Regions from separate parts of the Methylobacterium sp. WL1 genome, predicted to be linked through region 2. Evidence: riboswitches for the same ligand, from Rfam matches in the RefSeq annotation. Region 2 holds a riboswitch; each other region holds the start of a gene.

Region 1 (7,284 bases), 1.7 Mb from region 2:
TCTCGCAGGGGCCGCACGACGCCACCGCGACCTTCGAGATCGGCAACCCGGACCTCAAGAAGGAACGCGCCCGAACTGTGGAGGCCAGCATCCGCCGGGCCGAGGGCCCGCTGCGCCTCGACGCCACCGGTTACTACACGCGCTACACGGGCTTCATCTACCGCAACTTCACCGGGCTCGCCTGCGACGACGACTTCGCGTCCTGCGGCACCGGCACCGAGAATCGGCAGATCGTTTACCAGCAGCAGAACGCCACCTTCTACGGTGCCGAGATCATCGGCCAGTACGACATCCTGCCCGTCGGCAACGGCTTCGCCGGCATCGAGGCCCAATTCGACTTCGTGCGCGCGCAGTTCGACAACGGTACCAACGTGCCGCGCATCCCGCCCTACCGGCTCGGCGGCGGCGTCTACCTGCGGGCCGATGGCTGGTTCGCCCGGGTGAACCTGCTCCATGCCTTCGACCACCAGGCGACCGCCCTGTTCGAGACCCCCACCCCCGGCTACGACGACCTGCGCGCCGAGCTGAGCTACACCAAGGCGGTCGATCCGGCGGTCTACGGGGCGAGCGCGATCACCCTCGGGATCCAGGGCCGGAACCTGCTCGACACCGACATCCGCAACTCGACCTCGTTCAAGAAGGACGAGATTCTGCTGCCGGGGCGGAACGTGCGATTGTTCCTGACCGCGCGGTTCTGAGGGCGGGCTGAGACGCCGGCCGCTCCGGATATGGTTTCACGCGGTGGCCTGCGAGCGCCTCCGTCTGCGCGAGTGCAGCGACGCAACCCAGTAAGGCGCCATCCTCGGACGTGCCGCGCCGCCCTGGGTCGCTTCGTTGCGCGCGTGATGACGGTGAAGGAAGCTCACGGTGGCCTCCGTCTGGACAGCATCGGAGGTTTCGCGCTCCGGAGGTGGTGAACCGGTGTCGGCCGCGGGGCTATAAGCGCGTGGCCCCGATGATTCCGACCGGACGACACCTGCATGGCGAGCGTGACTGCACCGATCCGAGTCGGCCTGATCGGCTACGGCTATGCCGGCAAGACCTTCCACGCGCCGCTGATCCGTGCGGTTCCGGCGCTCGACCTCCGATTGGTCGCTTCGCGGGATAAGGCCAAGGTCCAGGCCGACCTTCCCGGTATGCGCGTCATCGCCGATCCCGGTGCGGTCGCCGCCTCGGACAGCGTCGATCTCGTGGTCATCGCATCCCCCAACGACACGCACGCGCCCCTGGCTCGGATCGCCCTGGCGGCCGGCAAGCACGTCGTCATCGACAAGCCCTTCACCCTCGACCTCGCCGAGGCGCGCAGCCTGGTCGCGCTGGCGCGCCGCTATGGCCGGAGGCTGTCGGTGTTCCACAACCGGCGCTGGGACAGCGACTTCCTCAGCGTCCGAACCGCCATCGCGGACGGGGTCATCGGCAAGGTCCGGCATTTCGAATCGCATTTCGACCGGTTCCGCCCCGGCGTCCGTGACCGGTGGCGGGAGGGGGCCGGACCGGGAAGCGGGATCTGGTACGATCTCGGCCCGCACCTCGTCGACCAGGCGCTCCAGCTCTTCGGTCTGCCGGACCGGGTGACCGCGAACCTGGCTCGGCTGCGCAAAGGTGCGCTGTCCGACGATTGGGCCCACGTGGTGCTGGACTATCCGGACGTGCGCGTGGTCCTGCACGCCAGCATGGTGGTCGCCGGTGGATCGCCCCGTTTCGTCGTCCACGGCGAGGGCGGCAGCCTCGTCAAGCAACACCTCGACGGACAGGAGCAGCAGCTTCTCGCCGGCATGGCTCCGGGCGCCCCGGGTTGGGGCCAGGATCCGGACGGAATCGCGGTCCATGACGGGCGCGGCAGCGTGAGGTGCCTGCCCGCATTGGCCGGGGACCAGCGCCGGTTCTACCAAGACGTGGCTCACGGGATCTCCCGGGGCGCCGTCGACCATACGCCGGCGCTGGAGGCCCTCCAGGTGATGGCCTGCATCGACGCGGCTTTGACCTCGGCGCGGACCGGGACGACGGTGGCGCTGCCGCTCGTGCCGGAGGAGCGATCCGCGTCCCAGTTCGCGGAGGATGACCTGCCATCGCCACACGTCTGAGGTCGAAGGGCGCAGGCGAACGCAAGTCGCGGTGGTTCACCTGGACGCGGTTCTTCGAGGCGGCAGAGCGTTAGGCAGCCGTCCACCGAGCAACCGCCCCGTCATCCGGGCTCCGCTCCGCGGCCCTGGACTGCCGGGGCGGTTGCCAAGAGCTGCCCCATTCCGCTCAGCGAGCCCGCGTCGAAACAGTCCGGCCGAGGCGCCGCCAGCCCGCGACGATCCCGGTGACCGCGATCCCGGCGGCGAGCAGGTTCAGGAGCCACTGCGCCGCGTCGCGCAGGGCGGCCCGTCCGCTCAGAAACGGGAAGTCGAGGCGGTGGGGCGCATCGAACAGCCAACGGTTGATGCGACCCGAGCGGTCGAGGCGCTGCAGGATGGTGCCGTCGCGCGGGTCGATATGGAGCCAGGTTGCGTCCGGATCGTCGAAGCGCAGGCGCAGAACCGGCAGGGGACGCGGGTCCACCCCATGCGGATACCAGTAGGCATCGTACGCCCCGAGCAGGCCCGCTGCCCGTAGATGTCCCATGGGGATCGCGTCCGCGGCGGCGGCGGCCAGGGCCGTCGCGTCCGGACCGGGGCCGCCGTCCGGTGCGACAGCGCGGGGGCCGTCCGCCGCCTCGGCGACCACCCACCAACGACCGCCGACCGTGGTGAAGCGCAGCGACCGGGTGTCCGGGCCGGCGAGATCGCGCAGCCGCCCGACATCGAGCCCGAGCGGTCCCGGCGTTCCAGCGTAGGCGCTGCGCAGCGCGGTCGGCGGCGCGCTCGATGCGAACCAGCTGTTCGGGTTCATGGAGATCCAGCCGCTCAGGATGAACGCCCCGAGCCCCAGCCCGCCCGCTAGGCCGAACAGGTGGTGCCAGCGCGCCAGCCCGCGATAGGGCGTGACGGCGCCGTGCGCATAGCGGCGGCGCAGGCGCAGGCGCCAGATCCCGACGACCAAGCCGCTGACCGCCCCGAGGGCGGCGAATCCGGAGAGCCAGAGCAGCACTGTCCGCCACAGCTCCGCCCGGGCGCGCAGCGGCGTCAGGTAGATCCAGTGCGGCACCGAACCGAGCCAGTTCCAGGCCCGCTCGAACCGGGTCGTGTCGAGGGCGATCTCCCCGGTTACCGCGGAGACGTAGAGCTCGGTCCCCTCTGGGTCATCGAAGACGACCTTGTGGAACGGCCGGAGCGGGTCGTAGCGAGCGGTCACAGTCCACTGGTCCCGCTCGACCGGATCGACGCGGGCATCCGGCCGATCCCCGGCGGCGAGCCGCAAGGCCGCCTCCGCACCAACCGGGCCGAGCCGCGCGCCGGTACGGCCCGATACGGTCGCCCGCCCCCCGTCGCGGCCTGTGATCCGGTAGACCGGCTCATCGCCGCGCATCTCCAGGGCGAACGCCGCCGGCACGCCCGCAAGGTCGCCGGCGGCGAGCGCCGCGTCCGGCGGGACCGCGACGGTCTCCCAGACGATCGGGGCGAGACGCGCGAGGCGCTCGGCCGCTGTGAGTGCCGGGAACGGCACGTAGAGCATCACCAGTCCGGAGCCGATCCACATGGCGAAGAACAGGGCCGTGGCGATCCCGGCCCAGCGGTGGAACAGCAGCAGCCCGCGACGCGCGGCTTTGCCGACCCGCTGCCTCACCAAGTCACCGTGTAGGCGACTTCCATCGAGCGCGGCCGGCCGAGCAGCCAGTTGGTGCCGACCCCGTTCACGGCGTTGCCGCTGATCGCGTAGACCTTGTCGAACAGGTTGTAGACCCGCAGGCTCAGGCGCGAATCCGCCGTCACCTGATGGTCGAGCACGAGGTTGACGAGGTTGTAGGCCGGGCGCCGGGCCGTGTTGGAGAAGTCGCTGTAGACCTGGCCGACGTTCTGGAGCCCCACGCGTGCCGTCCAGGCGCGGGCAAAGTCCCAGGTCAGCCACAGGTTGGCGACCCGCTCGGGCACGTCGATCGGCTGGTTGCCGGCATACGAGACGGTCGCGCCGTTCACGCTCTGATTGAACGTATCGTATTGCGCGTGCAGGAGCGCGAGGTTGCCGTCCAGCCGCCAGCCCGGGGCGAGGTGCCAGCCAAGCGCCAGCTCGAAGCCCTGCGAGGATTGCTGGCCGACCTGGGTCGACACGGTCGGCTGACCCGGCACGGTCGAGATCAGGTTGTCCTTGACGATCCGGTATCCGGCAACCGTCCATTCCAGTGCGCCGTCGAATGCGAGGCCCTTGGCGCCGATTTCAACCTGCGTGCCGGTGGCGAGCTGGAACCCTGAGAGCGACTGCGTCAGGGTGATGAGGCTGTTCACCGGGTCGGTCGCGAAGCTGTACTGGGCGTAGAGCGCGCTGTCCGGCGTCGGGTTGTAGACCAGCCCGAACCGGTAGCCGAGCGCCTGATAGGTTTTCTCGAACTGCGATCCGCTCTGCAAATCCTCGCGACGGAGCGTCGGCACGTCCAGGCGCACGCCGGTGAGGAACGAGAGCTTGTCCGACAGGATCACCCGGTCCTCGGCGAAGACCGAGGCCTGGCTGGTCTGTGTCGCGTAGGCCGGCTGCGCCCGCCCGTTCTGCGGGAAGTATCCTGGATCATAGCCTATCAGCGGCACGCTGGTGGTCTGGTCGAAGGTGAAATTGTTCGTGTGGCGGAAGTCGATGTGGTTCACGTCGAACCCGACCGCGAACGCGTTCGGCAGGCCGAACAGGTTGCCCTTGACGCTCGCGTCCAGGCGATTCCCGACCTGTTCCTGGCTGTGGTAGATCTCGGTGTAGCTGCCCCGGTCGACCAGCCCGGTGCCGCGGTTGTAGGTGTATTGCTCGGTATCGAGCCAATGCCGCCGGCTGGTGAGCCGATAGGCCGTATTGCGCACGATGATGTCGTCCGAGGGCGTCCACTCGGTCTTGAACTGGGTCCAGTTATCCGACCAGGTAATCTTCGCGTCGCGGACGTTGTAGTTGTTGAACCGGATCAGGTCCGGGATCCTACCCTCGACCAGGGGCGTGCCCCAGTAGCGCGCCGGCTCCTGGTAGCCGAGGTCGTGGCTCACCGTGACGGCGAGGTCTGGGCTCGGCTGGAACAGCAGGGCGGCCGAGACGGCGAGGTTGCGGAAATCGCCCTCCGGCCGGATCCAGCCATCCGCGCGGTTGCCGCTGACGTTGAGGCGGTACGCGAAGGTGTCGCCGAATTCCTCGCGCCCGAGCGCCCCGCCCGAATCCAGCGCCAGCCGCGCGACGCCGTCGGTGCCGATCACCGCGCGCGCGGTGTTGATCGGCACGAAGACCGGCTTCTTCGGCACCACGTTGATCACGCCGCCGATGGCGCCGTCGCCGTAGAGCACCGAGGACGGGCCGCGCAGCACCTCGATACGCTCGACGTTCCAGGTGTCGAACGGGAACGTGACCGTGTTGGCCCCGACATAGAAGCGTGTGCCGTCGTAGAGCTGCTGGATCGAGTTCGGGCCCGCGAAACCGCGCGACGTGAAGGCGCCGTTGCCGTTGCCCGGCGCCGCGATCGTGGTGATGCCGGTGGCGTCCTGGGTCACGGCTTCGGCGATCGTGTCCTGGCCGCGCAGCCGTGCGGTCTCGCCCGATACGATATCGACGCTCGCCGGCGTCTCCAGCGGCGTCAGCCCGAGCCGGCTCGCGGTCCGGTCGGGCGTGCGCAGGTTCAGCCCGGTCGGTGCAGCGCGGGTCAGGCTGACGCCGCCCTCCCCCTCGACGGAGAGCTGATCGAGGGTCACGGTTTCCTGGGCTGCGGCCGGGCTTGCCAGGAGCGTGAGCATGGCACCGCAGAGCGGTCTACGCCGGCTGCGACGAGGAAGTTTGGATCGCGACATGGTGAGGATAGGTCCGAGCGCGGCGGCCGCCGGTTCAGATGCCCTAATAGCAATGTAATAACATTACAATTGCGGATGCGTGTCTGATCCGGTCCGGTCCACGCGCGGCGGCCCGGGTGAAGGATCGGGCCGCGTGCAAACGCGGCCGGGATCGGCACGACAAGGGAAAGCATCGGGAACCGGGACGCGGGCGCGCTTGCTGTGGCACGTCACCGCGAACGAGGCCTCGCCGACCGCGCTCGCGCACGGCCGTCTCGACACCCGCCAGGACACCCCGCCTGACGCGTTTCGCGTGTGACCACGGCTGACGGCAGGTCTCCTGGCTCGCGGGTCGCCGCCCTCGCACCGTCTTCCCGGGCTTGAGACCCAGTGACGTGGTGGTGAAGGACTCGCCGCTCACAGTTGCGGGGACAGCCGCGGTTTCAGGGCAGGCCCCTCACCGCGTTCCCTTTTGATCCCCGAGGGGAACCGTCGCCGACTAGCGTGGCTGTATGCCGGTGGAACGTCAAGCGTGTGGATATCCGGCCCCCTGCGTGGGCGGCCTGCGATCAGGCGCACGATCGCCTCGCGCGATGCAAATTAAAATCTACTTATTTTACTTTTAGACAACTCAGGAACTTTTTTTGAGCTGTCACGTAAGATTTGCGAGCCGAAATCGGAGGTGTTTTAAGACGGCGCATCGGCTAAAATAGTGGTTTTCGTTCTATCGCTTATTCGCCAAATTTGCAAAACCTGGTAGGAGAATCATTATGAATTCATCCTATGTATTAGGGAATCCCTGTCATCCTGGCGGGTTTGTTCGCCGCAATATCCTTGAGCCGCGTAACCTAACTGTCATGGCTGCGGCCAGCCTGCTCAACGTGACGCGCCAAACGCTGTCCGACTTCTTGAACGAGAAGATCGCTCTTACGGCCGAACTGGCTCTGCGGGTCGAGAAGGTGTTCGGGGCCCGCATGGAGATGCTGATGGAGATGCAGACCCACTACGATATCTCGCGCGCGCGGAAACTCGAACAGAAGGTCGAGAGGGAACTCGCGGGCCGGACCGGCGTCCAGACCCCGACCGAAAGGCCTCAGGTAATCGTCAAGCGCGTCTACGCGTTTGGGTGAGCTCAATTCGTGGCGACCGGTTCTCCGGGATGCCGGAACGTTACCGGATCTCCCCTGCGCGACGCGGGGTGAACGCGCATTGATCGGGCCTCCACGCCTTGTCGTCGCTTCTTGGCCGGGACGCACCGCTTTGCGACGCATGATGGACGGCTCCTGAAAACACCTCGGCGCGTTTCCGCGCGGGACCGGGTGACGATTGCAGGGGGACCAGTCCCCATGCCTTGATATCGTTCGTCGTCACGGGCCAAGGCGATCGGCATTCTCCAGATCGGACGGTACCGCGC
Region 2 (7,284 bases):
GAGGCGGGCGATCAGCCGCTCGTGGAGCGCGTTGAACTGGTCCGCCCCCGCGGGCAGGCGTCCCTGCGCGAGACCGTCCTCCAGCCAGAGCCACTGGAACACGGCGCTCTCGTAGGGGGCGGTCGGCGTGTCGGCGTTGTATTCGAGGAGCTTGGCCGGTCCGGTGCCGGCCCCGCCGTAACAGAAGTCCATCCGCCCGTAGAGGGAAGGGTCGCGCCGCCGGAAACTGTCCGCGATGGCGTCCCAGGCGTGCTCGGGGATCGCCAGGGAGGCGAGGATCGCACCGTCCGACACGGCCCGGTCGGCGAAGGCGAGGCACAGGGCGTGGAGCTCGCGCGTGGGCGCCTCGATGTCGTCCTCGACCTCGGCCAGGGTGAAGGCGTAGTAGGCGCTCTCGTCCCAGTAGGGTTCGTCGTCGAAGGTGTGGAAGGCGAAGCCGGCCCGCGCCGCGTGATCGCGCCAATCGGGACGCTCCGGGATGGGCACGCGGCGCATCAGCCGCCTCCGAACCCGCCCGAGCGGCTGCCGGCCGAAGCGATCGCCCGCCCGGTCCCACCGAACCCGCCCTGGGACACCATCCGCGGTGCGGACGCCGTCGTGCGCGCCACGCTGGACGCGACGCGGGTCGCCGGACGGCCCGCCGCGGCGTAGACCCGGCCGCCCGAACCGGTGCAGTAGCCGCCTCCGCCGCGGCTGCCTCCGCCGGCCGCCTGGGTCTCCTCCGCGTGCCGGTAGAGCGGCTGGGCCGGCAGGCCTTGCTCCAGCGTGCGCCCGATCATGTAGCCGGCCATCAGGGGCACGAAAGAGCCGGCTGCGTCCGGAGCGACCGTCTCTCCCGCCACGCAGCCGTCCGGACCGTGATGCGCCCGGCATGTCTCTGCGGTGGGGTAGCGCGGCGCTGTCGTGGAATAGGCGGCCTGGGCGGCCGCATAATCGGTCGTGCAGGCCTCCTCCGTGCGAAGCCCCTGGCCGATGCAGGCGGACAGGCTGTCGTACACCAGGGCGTCCTCCTCCTTCTGGGAGGGATCCAGCCAGCCCAGTCCGAGCGCCGCCGCTCCGGCCCCGGTGACCAGGACGAGGGAGATCGCGGCCGAGCGCTTGCGCCGGCGGCTCTCGCCAGGGTCTTCTGCGGGCCCGACCGTGCGCGCGTCCGCCATCTCAGGCGGTCATCGAGGCGGCATTCACGAGGCCGCCCGCGAAGGACGCCGCGCCAAGGAGCACCGCGGCGGCCATCCGCCCGTCCTCGATGCGCCGCGACAGATCCGGCACCGCGAGGCGCACGAGCCAGTAGATCAGGATCTGCACGACGAGGGCGACGAGGCCCCAGACGATGCAATCGAGGATGGACTGGGCGTTGTAGATCGCCACCGAGAGCGGCAACGCGAAGCCGACGAGGCTGAAGCCCAGCGCCACCGCGGCCGCGGCCACGTCCCGCCGGATCAGCGCGAGCTCATTGTGGGCGGTGGCGAGCGTGTAGACGAGAAGGTAGAGGCCGATCAGTCCCCCAGCCGTCACGAGGTAGAGCAGGAAGGCGGGCAGACCCGAGATGGAGGTCATGCCCAAAGCCCTTCGGCGGGACCCGGCGCGGACCAGGGTGATGCGTCGGTCGGGTCGCCCATGGAGCCGTATCCGTCGAGGTTTCGCTCAGCCGCTCCGCAGGGCGTAGCATGCAGGCAGGAACGGTCACAATCGCGGGGCGGCAACCGCCGCTATGGGGCTGGACGATCGGCAGCGCGGCGTGTTCCCCGCCCACGCCGCCAGGTCAGACCGATGCGGACGCCGCCCCAAACCACACCCGCCACCAGCGTGAGGGCCATCAAGGGCAGCATCGCGACGACGACCCAGCCCATGAGCGCCATCAGCGTCAGGGGTAGACCGAGATCGATCCCGGCGATCACGCACGGATGGACGTCGTTCTCGCTCAACGTGCAGCCGGCCCCATTGCCCACGGCCAACGCGATGGCAAACGGTAGGGCGGGCAGCCAGACGGCGAGGCCGAGGCCGATCAGGACGCGGTCCACACTGCGCATCACAAGCATCGCCTCGCGACGGGTCGAACCGGAACCGAGCCGCCCGGCGGGATCGGCTTCACGCTGACGGGCGCGGACTTCGCAGGCCGGATGGCGGGCTTAGAGCAGACGCGGGCTTACCCCGCTGCCCCCTCCACGCCCCCTCCACGGCTTCTCAGCGCGGAGGGGTGAGATCCGGTAGCCATCCCGCACCCGCACCCTCGTCGGGAGGGCACGCGTCGTGACGGTGCGCCGGCACGGAACCGGCGCGCGAGCCGATTGACGGCGGGTACGAGGGTCACCGGCGCTTCGTCAGGCTGAAGATCGCGAAACCGGCCAATGCGGCGAGGCCCAGGGCGAAAGAGCGGTTGCCGTGCACGAAGTCGGCCGCCTGTTCCCCGGCCTGCCGGAGGTCGTTGCCCAGCGGCGATCCGGTCAAGATACGCTCGGCCCGTGCCTTGTTCTCTTCGCGCGTGTTGATCGAGACCTCAAACCCGTCGCCATGCCGCTCGATGTCGATGCTGTTGCGGGCAAACCCGGCACGGGCCAGGCGGTCTCGCGCCGATCGAGCGGCCTTCAGGGAAGGGACCGTTACCGAAGCCAGGGTGCTGTCCATCATCATGTTCTCCACGCCGCGCGGCGTACCGCGTCGGTGCCGACCGCGCTCTTCGGAAAGCAAACCCCCTGCGGCCGTTCAGGTTCGCGACGCCGCGACCCGGTGTCGAAGCCAAGCCGCAGGTGCCGCGCCCCGAGGGCCCACCGGAGGCCGGCACGCACCGCGAAGCCCGCGCGGGGGGCTCGCAGCCCGCCGATCTGATGCGGGTCTCGACGCGCCCGGCCCACGCCGCGCGCCCGATACGGATGAGCCCGGCGGCGGCCCGGAGTTCGCCCGGCCTCGCGCCGAGGCGCGTCGCTCCCTGGCACCGCGGGTGCAATCCGGGCCGCGTCTCGAAACAGATCGGGGGCCGCCCCAGGTGGACGCAAGACCGTATCCGGACGGATCGAACGCCGTGTCGAATCGCTGCGTTACGGTTTGCGGCCGAGCGGGATCGGAAGAGCTTGGAGGCGGCGCGTCCGTCCCGGTCTGGGGCCAACACCCACCCGATCCGGACAGGTCCGGGTTCCTGGACGAGGCTGCGGCCAACCCGGGCCTGGCGCTCCGCCTGCGGGTGGCTCCGCACGGTGAACACGCCCGGATGGCCGCGCCGTCCGGTCCCTGGCAGACCATCGCGGTCTCGGCCGGGCTGCCTGCTGGCCGTCTCGCCGCCACCGCGCGCCGACAGGCCGACGTCCGGCGCTGGCTTCCGCGGCCACGTGGAAGAGATCCCGGATCCGGCCCCGGAAGGCCCCCCCCGCTGCTCGCCCGGGCTCGCTCATCCGCCAGAGCCGAAACCGTGAGCTGGCGAACCGGGAGGCCGATGTGTCCCTGAAACCACAGCGTGTGTAACGTTATTGCATTCTGTCGTTGAGGCATTGACCCCCGGGGGCGCGGTGGCGAGTATCGGGCGGCCAAGGTTCCCGCGGGCTTCGGTCCGCGGGCGAAGATGGGAATTCGGTGCGCTCGTACGGGCAAGGCCGAAGCTGCCCCCGCAACTGTAAGCGGTGAGTCCCTGCCGCCCGTGGTCACTGATGCGTCGCATCGGGAAGACCAGGCCGGGATCGTGACCCGCGAGCCAGGAGACCTGCCTCGGCGCGACGACGACCCTCGGGCGGGGTGCCCCGGCGGAACGCAGGGACGGCGCGGCCCCGTGGGCCCGTCGCCCGCACGCGCTCACGCTGAAGCCTCCGGCTCGACAACCATGAGTGTGCCGGTGCCAGTCCGCCCGAAGCCGACCACGACCCATCCCTCCGCGAAAGCCCGGGGCCCGCGGAGCCGTTCCCGGTCTCCCTTCCGCCGCCAGAGCCCGCGTGTCGCCCTCGCGGCGATCCTGACGGCGGGCTCGCCGGCCGGCGAGACGCGGGCGCAGGAGAGCATCGCCCTGGAGGAGGTCTCGGTCGAGCATGTCGGCGGCAGCCCAGCCCCCGGTACGACGGCCGCGTCGGACAGCATCGGCCTGATCGGGCCGACTCCGGGCTACGGTGCGACCCGGGCCGTCAGCGCGACCCGGACCCCGACCCGGCAGATCGACGTGCCGCAGGTGGTCACCGTCGCCCCCCGGGAGGTGATCAGCGACCTCGCCGCCACCCGCGTCGATCGCGTGTTCAACTACCTCCCCGGCGTCGCGCAGCAGAACAATTTCGGCGGCCTGAGCCTGTTCAGCTACGCCATCCGCGGGGTGACGACCTCGGAGATCTACAAGAACGGTTTCCCGCTCAATCGCGGCACGCCCCCGCCGCCCGACGCCCAGAACATCGAGCGGATCGAGGTGCTGAAGGGCCCCGGCGCCGGACTGGTCGGGCGCAGCGATCCGGGCGGGCTGGTGAACCTCATCACCAAGCAGCCCACCGCCCAGCGCTTCGTCGAGATGGGCACCCAGATCGATTCGTTCGGGCTGACGCGCGGGACGGTCGATGCCGGCGGCGCGCTCAACGAGGATGGCACGGTCCTGTACCGGTTCAACCTCGCGGCCCAGGGCGCCGGCAGCTTCCGGGACTTCGTCAACAGCGACCGGCTGCTCGTGGCGCCGGTGATCAGCTGGCAGGTGACGCCGGATACCCGCGTCACGGTCGAGACCGAGTTCGTCAAGAACCGCATCGTGTTCGACCGCGGGGTGATCGCGATCAACAAGCAGCTCGGCTTCCTGCCGATCTCACGCTTCCTGGGGGAGCCGGGCCAGAGCACCTATCAGACCAACAACACCCTGCAGGTGCGCGTCGATCATCGCTTCGACGACGCCTGGCAGATGCGGCTCGCGACCTACCTCAACACGGGCGACCTGGCGGGCGAGTCGGCCGAGGTCCGTTCGCTCGCCGCCGACAACCGCACCGTGGCGCGCGACCGCAACGTGCGCGACTACCGCTGGGACGTGGCGATCGGGCAGGCCGAACTGCTCGGGCGCTTCGACACGGCCGGGATCGGCCACACGGTGCTGCTCGGGCTGGACCGCGAGAGCACCGACAGCCGGACGCAGTACTTCCGCTCGAATTTCCGCACGAGCCCCTTCGCGCTCGACATCTACGCGCCCGTCTACGGGCAGGCGCTGCCGCCGATCACCATCCCGCGCAACAACCTGGAGCGGGTCACCAACACCGGCCTCTACGCGCAGGACGAGATCGTCCTCACCCCGGAATGGCGGGCGCTCGTGGGGATGCGGGTGGACATCTTCGAGCAGTCCTTCCGGGAGCGGGCCCCGCGCAGCCAGGTCGATCAATCGCGCGTGGCGGCCTCGCCGCGGGCCGGCCTCGTCTACCGCCCGATCCCGGAATTCGCGCTCTACACCAATGTCGGCACGAGCTTCCGCCCGAATATCGGCCCCGACGCCGCGGCGGTGACGCGCGGCACGCCGCTCGCACCCGAGACCGGCCTCGGTTACGAAGTCGGCGTGAAGTCCGAGCTGTTCGACGGCAACCTCCTGCTGACGGCGGCCGCCTTCCGGGTCGAGCGCGAGAACGTGCTCACCCCCGATCCCAACAACAGCGGCTTCTCGATCGCGGCGGGCGCCGTGCGCAGCCAGGGGTTCGAGGTGACCGCGCAAGGTCAGTTGACCCCCGAACTGAAGGTGCTGGCCGGATACGTCTTCGCCGACGCGGTGGTGACGAAGGACAACGTGCTGCCGGTGGGCGCGCCGCTGATCAACGTGCCGCGCCACTCGGGCAGCCTACTCGCGGTCTACGAACCGCAGGGCGGCGACTGGAAGGGCCTCGGCGTCGGCGGCGGCGTGCGCGGCGTCGGCGAGCGGGCAGGGGATGCCGCGGGCTCGGGCTTCGTCCTGCCGGCCTATGTCGCGGTGGACGCCCTGGCCTATTACCGCTTCGACAACGTCCGCTTGGCCCTCAACGTCGAGAACATCTTCGACACGCAGTACTACGAGAGCTCGCTCAACGTGTTCCGCGTGTATCCGGGCTCGCCGCGGCGCTTCACCGGCTCGTTCACGGTTCGGTTCTGATGGCCCGCAGGGCCGAGGAGCCCGCAGCGCCGCCGGATCCCCTGCGCCCGGGGGATGCCGGCTGCCGCGCCCCATCCCCGCGTCGATCGCACCGCATCGGCTCGATCGACGCCCTGCGCGGCCTCGTGATGCTGCTGATGGTGGTCGATCACGTGCGCGAGTTCGTCTACCTGCACGCCCAGGTTCGCGACCCGATGGATCTCGGCGTGACCCCGGCCGGCCTCGCCTGGACGCGGATCGCCTCGCATCTCTGTGCCCCGGTCTTCATCCTGCTCACCGGCCTGTCGGCGAGCCTGTACGGCCGGACGCATGGCGGGCGGTCGGCGACCGCCGCCTTCCTGCTGAAGCGCGGCCTGCTCCTGATCGTGCTGGAAGTGACCCTCGTCAGCTTCGCCTGGACCGCCAGCCTGCCGCCGCCCATCCTGTACCTGCAGGTGATCTGGGCGATCGGCATCGGCATGATCGCCCTCGCGGGCCTGCTCTGGCTCCCGCCGGTGGCGCTGCTGGGCGTCGCGCTGGCGATCATGCTCGGACACAACGCCCTCGACGGGATCGCCGTCGCGCCGGACCAGGCAGGCTATGCCCTGTGGTCGATCCTGCACCAGCGCGGGCTGATCCCCCTGCCATGGGGCGCGGCCCGGACCTCGTACCCGGTCCTGCCCTGGATCGGGGTCATCGCGGCCGGCTACGCGCTGGGACCGTGGTTTTGCGGCGCCGTGCCGGCGAAGGACCGGCAGCGCCGGCTGGTCCTTCTCGGCGGGGTCGCGCTCGCGGCCTTCGTCGTCCTGCGTGGCCTGAACGGTTACGGGGATCCCGTACCCTGGCAGTCCCGCGCGACGATGGTCGACACCGTTCTGGCCTTCCTCAACCTGACCAAGTATCCGCCCTCCGCCGACTTCCTCCTGGCCACGCTCGGCCTCGGGCTCGTTCTGCTGGCGCTGTTCGAGGGCCTCCCGGCGGCGATGTCGGGTTGGCTGCAGGTCTTCGGCGGTGCGCCGCTGTTCTTCTATCTCCTGCACCTGCTGCTGTTGCGCGCCCTGCAGACCGCCGCGGCCGCGCTCGGTCTCGTCGCGCCCTCGGGGCGGATCGAGGTCGGCTCCCCCGCGCTGATCTGGCTGATGGCCGCCGCGCTCTCGCTGCCCCTCTACGCGGCCTGTCACGGGATGATCGGGCTCAAGCGCCGCGCGTCCTGGCCCGGCCTGCGTTACCTGTGACGAGGCACAAGGAAC
Region 3 (7,284 bases), 310 kb from region 2:
GTGCGACCGGGTCGGTCCTGAGGAAGTCGAGTTTCACCGCAAGGTCGTCGGCCGGGAACAGGCGGCGGTCCATCTTTACGAGGACGATGACGGCGGGATCGGCGACCGCGATGCTCTCCCAGCTCACCTGGGGCCACTCCTCGTTCGTGGTGATCACGTTGCGTGCCCCGAGCTTGTCGAGGATGTAGGCCGGAACGCCCTTGGCCCCCGCTAGGAAGGCGTCGCCTTTGACGTCCCGGCTGGAGAACCACACGACGACCGGCATCCCGCGTACCGGGCTGTCGGCCATGGACGCGATGGCCGCGTCCTCGCGGGCCTTCAACTCGCTCGCCAGCGTCTCGGCTCGGGTCGAGACGTCGAAGATCCGTCCAAGCTCGCGGACGTTGCGGTAGACCAGGTCCATGCTGAAGGGCAGCGTGCGCACACCGTCGCCCGGAGCGGAGTTGTCCTTGCCTACGCAATCGGCCGGCGACACGTAGACGGGCACGCTTAGGTCAGTGAACTGCTCGCGCCGGGCCACGGCCCCGTGCGGGCCGATGTGCCATGCGAACATCGCCGTCACGAGGTCCGGCGTTTGATTAAGCACGGATTCGAAGCTCGGCGTGTTGTCGGCGAGCCGTGGCACCTGTGCGTTCGCCGCCTCGTAGGGCCTGGCGACGGGCCCGAACCAAACGGCGGTGCCGACGACGCGGTCCGCGAGACCGAGGGCGTACAGGATCTCCGTCTGCGTCTGGCCTACGGATACGACCCTCTTGGGCGCCCCCTTGAAGTTGATGTCCGTTCCACAGTTCTCAAGGGTGAAAGGGTAGCGCGTCGGCTCGGCTCGAACTGCGCCGGCCGATGCGAGCAGCACGGCCGCCCCGAACATGGCCAGCCCTGTACCGGCTCGGGACGTCATTGCGCTTTGGTCCATGGTGATTTGCGTTCCCGCCGGCGGCACGCGTTCGTCAGAACCGTGCCAGCAGTGAACCCGTGATCCGACGGGGCGAACCAGTATCGACGCGGAACTGGCTGACGGAGCCGACGTAGTAGGCGGTGTCAAAAACGTTCTCCACGTTGATGCCGAAGCGGAAGTTCTCGAACTTGTAGTAGGCGAGCGCGTCGGCGGCGACGTAGGTCGGCAGCTTAAAGCCGGAGTTGGATGCGTCGCCAGCCCGCTCCCCAGCCGCGCGTACGCCGCCGCCGATGCCGAGCCCGCGAAGGGGGCCGGCCTGGACCTCGTAGACCGCCAGCATGGTGCCGCTGTGCTCGGGGATGTTGAGCAGCGGGGCGCCGAGCGGGAGCACATTGTCCTTGGTGATGAACGCGTCCGTGAAGGCGTATCCGCCGATGATGCGAAGCTCCGGCGTGAGCTGGCCCGCAGCGGAGAACTCGAAGCCCTGACTGCGCACGCCCCCGGCCGCGATCTGGAAGCCGCTGTTGTTGGGATCGGCGGTGAGGACGTTCTGGCGGTCGATGCGGAAGGCCGCGCCGGTCAGCAGCAAGGCGCCGCCGTAGAGCTCGACCTTGACCCCGGCCTCGTAGCCGAGGCCCGTCTCCGGCTCGAACGGCCGCGACTGGGCCCCGAGGCTCGCGTCGGTGCCGATGTTGGGACGGAAGCTGGTGCTGACGTTGGCGTAGAGGGCGAGCTCGGGAAGGGGCTGATAGACGAGGCCCGCCCGCGGCGAGGCGGCGGCCCGGGTCTGCTCGCCGCTCGTGTTCCCGACGCGCTGCTTGAAGGATCGCTCGAACAGGTCGAAGCGCACGCCGGCGAGCGCCTTCCATTGCGGGGCGAGATCGACCAGGTCCTGGGCGTAGAAGCCGGTGTCCGTCACGCTTTCCAGGGTGTTGGAGGCGCGCGTGAGCGGCGGAAGGGGCTGACCGTAGCGAGGGCTGTAGATGTCTAACGCGTAGGGGAACGTGTTGAAGTTCGATCGCAGGTAGAGCTGCCGATTGTCGAAGTCCTCGCGGTCGAAGCCGAGGAGCAGGGTATGGCCGACGTCGCCGGTCCTGAACCGGCCGACGATCTCGGCTTGGCTGATGGCCGAGTCGTAGCTGTAGTCGCGAAAATTGCGGTCGCGGATGACGGTACGGTTGTTGGCCTGGAGGCCGCGACCCTCAGCGCTCTCGCCATTGAGGGTGCCGGTGTTGAACTGCGCCGCGAGCCGCATCTGCCAGTCCGCGTCGAAGCGGTGGTCGAGCCGAACCTGCAGAACCTCATCGGTCTGGCGGGTGGCCTGTCCGGGCTCGCCGAGGAAGCGGGAGATCGGCACGAACCCGAGCTGCTTGTTCACCGCGACCACGCCGCGGTCGACGATGACGTTGTTGCGGGTGACCGAGGCCTCGACCGTCAGCTTGGTGTCCGGCGTGACCTGCCAACTGAGGACGGGCGCGATGAATAGCCGATCGTCGCCGACGAAATCGCGGTAGCTGTTCTGGCTCCCGCCCGCGAGGTTGAAGCGGTAGAGCAGCGTCTTCTCGTCGTTCAGGGCACCGCCGGCATCGACGGTGCCGCGGAACTGCTCGAACGAGCCCCAGAGCCCGCCCATCTCGACGAAGCGGGTGGCGGTGGGCTGCTTGGTGATGATGTTGACGAGGCCACCGGGGTCGCTGCGACCGAACAGGGCGCCGCCCGCCCCCTTGAGTACCTCGATCCGCTCGATGTTCTGGGTGTCGATGAGCGGGGGCGGGCCGCCGCGGTTCGCCGCGAGGCCGTTGCGGTAGACCTCGGCCGTGGTCACGCCGCGGATGGCGTACGCGAATGTGCCGAGGCCACCGAAGTTGTTCGTTTGGGTCAGCCCCGGCACGTAGTCGAAGGCGCGGTCGACGCGGGTGGCGTTGATGTCGGTGATGAGCTCGCGCGGCACGACCGTGACCACCTGCGGGACGTCGAGCTGGCGCGTATTGGTCTTGGTGCTCGATACCGCACGGTCGGAGCGGAAGCCCGGTGTTGGTCCGATCAGGCTGATCGCATCGACGGAGCGACCGAGGACGTCCGGGCGGGCGGGTCCGCCCGCGTTCGCCTCGACCGAGAGCGTGTCCAGGGCGACCGCCGCGTCCTTGGCTTGCACCTCGGATGTCAGAAGGCCTGCCGCGAGGATCGTACTCCCACGAAGGAGGCGCGAGAGGCGGCGATGTCGCCGACGAGGAAACTGGAGAACGAAGACCATCGGGCGAGCCCCACCGCTTGCCGGGGCCGCATGTCGATGGAGCGCGCGTGCGCGATGAAGGTCTGATGGACCCGCGTCGAACGGCGACCCACCGGACACCCCGCCCGCGAGACCAAAACAACCGCCAAGGCAGGTCTCCTGGCTCACGGGTCGTCACCTCTGCCTGACCTTCCCAGCACTAGATGCCAGTGGTCATGTTCGGCAGCGGCTCACCGCTCACAGTTGCGGGGGCAGCTCCGGTCTCGCCCTTGCAGGCTTCACCGAATTCCCTCTTAGCTCACGATCACGGGACCGTGAGAACCTTGACAGCTCCACCGGCACTTTTTGAGACGACAAGTCAACGGAGTAGAAACCCACGCTTGGGGGCGCGACGTAGGTGAGCTGTTTGTGCCTGTGGATGTGTCTATTACGACACAACGGCAGCGGCACGATCCAGCTGTTCCGAAAGGGTGTTGCCACCTGCTCAATCCGACGATGAACGTCCGCTTAGAAAGAAGTGGGCCAGCGGATGTGTACGGTGAGTTTGGGTCGGTGGAGGGCCGCTTATCCGGCGGAACGTCTCCGAAGCGGACCGGCAGCTTTCGGCCACCTTCGGTCATCCGGAGGCGATTAAACCTCCGCCAAGCAGACCTTCCGAAACGCCGAGTATGGTCGCGGTAGACCCTACGATGGTGAGGCTTGGGCGAGGAGGACGGCTTTACCAATCAGGTCGGCACGCTCGCGGCGGGCGAACTCGACAAGCCGGCGCAGGGTAGTCTGCCAAAGCATGCTGCGGGGATCCCCGCCGCGGCGGTATCACGGTCGGGGAGGCGCGGGTTCGCCTCCAGAAGAGCGAAGGCGACAAGCTGGCGTTGCGCGGCTTGCCGGAGTGCTAGCTTGCAGTCGCCCTTCGTCATCCGCAGCACGTCGAACGGGCGCATCGTCAGCGCCTTGCTTCCGGCGGTGCGAGCCAGCGCAACGCCGTTTTGGCCGCTGCCACGGAAAAGGTCCGGCCCTGGCCGAGCCCGGCGCGCATAATTTCGTGCCGGATATTCGCTCGCAGGACGATGCGGCCAATATCGATGTCAGCGCCGACGAGTTCCGCCAAGTCGGCGGACTCGATCGCCAGGGCCGCGGCGATCTCCTCATTGCTGGCCCCGTATGCCGCAAGCGCCGTCGCACACCGCCTTCGCCGGCCCGCTTCTCCGCAAGGCAGCCGGCTGAGCACGTCGACCAGAGCAATGATCGAATCTGGACCAATTACAGGCCCCGATTTCCGCCCTGCGCCAGGGCGTCTTCCGCCGTGCTGACCGGCCATTTTTGCCTCCAACTTGAATTGCGAAATCGGCCTTGAGGAAATTAAATCTGCGAATGCGACCCAGTGCGGTCAGAAGCCCTCGCGGCCCGGACTTTTGCCTCCCCCCTCCCTTGGTAATCAGAGCGGGCGATCAAGCTGACACGGGCTCCAGCGTGGTCCGCATCATGTCGGCGGCTGCAGCGGCCCGCGCGTAGGCGTCAGGAGCGACACGACGGTCTCGGGGTGGGCTACCTCCCGGATCTTTGCGACGGGCGCTGTTGCCTCTCGCTGACACTCTGTGACGGCTCTCTGGTAGGCGGTGGCAGGGAGGTCGCCTTCAGCCTCGGCAGCCTTCACATCGATTGCCAGCATTGGCACGCGCTGGATGAGGCGGATCAGCAGCTCGGTGTTGGTGTCGTTCCTGGTCATGCCGCGACGGGCTCCAGGGCGACGCGAGTTGCGGCCGCCGCGGCGGCCGCATCGAGGTCGGCGTACTCGCCCAGGGGAGCGCCGCTTGGGCTGTAGGCGAAGCAGCCTGACCAACAGCGGACAACTCTCCCGATCAGGACGCCGGAGACGAACAGGTCCAGGGCCATGACGCGGCCTCCCACTACGCTACACGTGCAGCATTCTACCATGTAACTGTCAACAGTTCGTCACGTGTTCCCGTTATGGACTCGCGCGGCGTCGGGACTTTGCTTTGGTAATCCCGGGGCGACCAGATTATGCGCTGTGTAATTCCCCCTCTGATTGTCGGAGGATAGGCCAGGCTGATCCTCTGCCGGGTCGATCGCGACGGCCCCGCTACACCATCCCTCGCCGGACGGTCCCGACTGTCGTTGGGGAGATCCCGAGGCGACGGGCTATCTCACGGTCGCCGTGGCCTTCGGCGACAAGCGTCCGGATAGCTGCATGCCGATCAGCACGAGTTGGACGGGCCGGCTGTCCAGTTTGGACAGGGCTTGCAGGTTTGGGCTCTGAATTACCGAAGGTGGTTGCGTCCTGCTCCCGGAGGCGCTGGCCCATGCGCTCGATGTCGGCGCGGAGAGCGGCCACGACGGCGCGTTGATCGTCCCGGCTCTGCTCTAACTCTCCATCTGCCCAATGGCCGAGCCATGCCCCGCGGGCTCGCATGTCGTTGAGGGACCGGGCCGGCAGTGTATTCAGGATCTCCGCAACGAGCTGCTGGCGGGCCTCGGTGAAAAGGTACGGGTTGAAATAGTCGTCGACGACGTAGCGCTCATGGGTGAGGCGGTCGGCTGCCTCATACTCAGCCCAGGCCGACGCGACGGTCTCGGGCATGGGCCAAGCTTGCGAAGCCGCATGCCGCACGCTGAGGGGCATTGTAGCGCGCGAGGCGTGGGTGCCCCAACCGTCGAGGCTGGACCCGATTTCCGATCTGTCTCCCTGCCCCAGGAGCGACTCGAATGCTGCGCGAAGAGCGGCCTCCAACGGCGTATCCGTGAATACCGCGTCCTCGGATCCGTACCGTGCCAGGATGTCAGATGCCTCGACACGCCGACGGGCTTCGCGCTCGTTCCGTTCGGTCACCGCTTCAGGTCGGTTCATGAATTCGGCGAAGGCGTCGACCATCGACTGAGCGTCCGTCACCGGCTTTGGAGTGTCCAACTTGGACAGCGCTTGCTCGACGGTCAGGCCGGCCTTCTTGGCGATGGCTTTCATCCGCGCGGCGGCCGATGCCTTCTCGCCCGGGTTATCCGTACGGTCGTGAAGCGCGCGGACCTTCGCGAAGGTGTCCAAGCCGGCGGTCATTCAGGGATATCCGTTCGAGTTGATCAGGCGAATTACCCGCCCGCGAGGCGCGCTTGCGGATTGTTTCTCAGAAGGGTCCAAAACGGCCGCGGAGAGCTTGGTCGCTGGGGATCCGCTACTGCCGAGCCCGCCAACGCCGCCACGGGGCTGTTCTGGTCATGTACGGGGCATGCTATCCGCCGTCTCGAGCCCGTTTGTAGTCCGTGCCAGGATCGTTCGCCGTACTTGAGGGGCTGGCGTAGTCGCCCCGGTCGTCATCCTCGGGAGGCGGAGGAATGACCTGCCGAATTGCCGGGCCGGGTTGAGCCGGAGCGACCTCAATCAGATCGTCGCCATCCTCAATCGGCGGTGGCGGCGGGCGAAGGCGAGAGATGGCACGAGCGCTCACGGTCGGGGGCGCATGTGCGTCCTGAGTCTCATCCTGCTTCCGGTAGCCCTCTGTTGAGGTAGTACTGTGAGGTAGTACGGGGGTAGATATTTGCCCCTCAACAGGCAACGGATCTACCCCTATACGCGGACCGTTAGGGGGTAGAATTTTACCCCTCAAATCCGTCGAGCCAGATGAGAATGAGGAGTTAGGATTTATCCCTAAACTGGCGGCTTTCAGGGCCGTAATTCGCTCGATCCTATAGAGCGCGGATTTGGCGTGTCGTGCTTCGCGTTTGCGCTCGCTCTCGGCCTCCAACGCCGCGCACCGCTCGTCTCGGAATTGATACATCGTCCCTTGGCCACGCTGGCCCGGCAGGATGCGAACCCATCCCAAGTCGTCGCGCATGACGTCGCGGAAGCCGCGGATCTTGCCCTTCTGCGTCCGCGGCACCTCATCAATGAGAAGGTCGTGCGAGGCCTCAGCCCAGCCCGTGTCATCGTTCCTGCCCTGGGAGATCCGGAACGCGAGACGGAAGTGTGCGTCGCTGACGTCCTCGTCGCGGCACATGTTTTTGAGGATCCGGAATAGGTCCGTGATATCCTGGGAATTGGCGCGCTTACGCTTCGGCTGTCGATCGGACATGGCGGCGAGCCCCGGCCGATCAATGCAGCACGGTCAGAAACGGCGCGGCCGTGGCGAACTCGGCCATGAAGGCG

What was found. A riboswitch is a leader RNA that binds a small molecule or an ion and turns the genes downstream of it on or off. The one in region 2 is predicted to bind cobalamin.
Positions count from the first base shown of each region.
Region 1: it holds a riboswitch for cobalamin, as region 2 does, so the genes downstream of both, FVA80_RS11935 (TonB-dependent receptor) here and FVA80_RS19925 (TonB-dependent siderophore receptor) in region 2, are expected to answer to the same signal.
Region 3: it holds a riboswitch for cobalamin, as region 2 does, so the genes downstream of both, FVA80_RS18390 (TonB-dependent siderophore receptor) here and FVA80_RS19925 (TonB-dependent siderophore receptor) in region 2, are expected to answer to the same signal.

Region 1 is NZ_CP042823.1:2,438,827-2,446,110, forward strand. Features, by position in the region: gene FVA80_RS11920 (TonB-dependent receptor) at 1-698, shown strand, start outside; gene FVA80_RS11925 (oxidoreductase) at 981-2,084, shown strand; gene FVA80_RS11930 (PepSY domain-containing protein) at 2,251-3,711, opposite strand; gene FVA80_RS11935 (TonB-dependent receptor) at 3,708-5,837, opposite strand; cobalamin riboswitch at 6,183-6,379, opposite strand; gene FVA80_RS11940 (HigA family addiction module antitoxin) at 6,641-7,000, shown strand.
Region 2 is NZ_CP042823.1:4,099,314-4,106,597, reverse strand. Features, by position in the region: gene FVA80_RS19950 (glutathionylspermidine synthase family protein) at 1-495, opposite strand, end outside; gene FVA80_RS19945 (DUF1190 domain-containing protein) at 495-1,157, opposite strand; gene FVA80_RS19940 (DUF350 domain-containing protein) at 1,159-1,557, opposite strand; gene FVA80_RS19935 (hypothetical protein) at 1,710-2,030, opposite strand; gene FVA80_RS19930 (hypothetical protein) at 2,308-2,628, opposite strand; cobalamin riboswitch at 3,505-3,714, shown strand; gene FVA80_RS19925 (TonB-dependent siderophore receptor) at 3,935-6,055, shown strand; gene FVA80_RS19920 (heparan-alpha-glucosaminide N-acetyltransferase domain-containing protein) at 6,184-7,269, shown strand.
Region 3 is NZ_CP042823.1:3,788,576-3,795,859, reverse strand. Features, by position in the region: gene FVA80_RS18395 (ABC transporter substrate-binding protein) at 1-898, opposite strand, end outside; gene FVA80_RS18390 (TonB-dependent siderophore receptor) at 948-3,149, opposite strand; cobalamin riboswitch at 3,260-3,469, opposite strand; gene FVA80_RS18385 (hypothetical protein) at 4,072-4,446, opposite strand; gene FVA80_RS18380 (hypothetical protein) at 4,609-4,854, opposite strand; gene FVA80_RS30600 (hypothetical protein) at 4,851-5,021, opposite strand; gene FVA80_RS18375 (hypothetical protein) at 5,230-6,198, opposite strand; gene FVA80_RS18370 (hypothetical protein) at 6,923-7,156, shown strand; gene FVA80_RS18365 (hypothetical protein) at 7,230-7,284, opposite strand, start outside.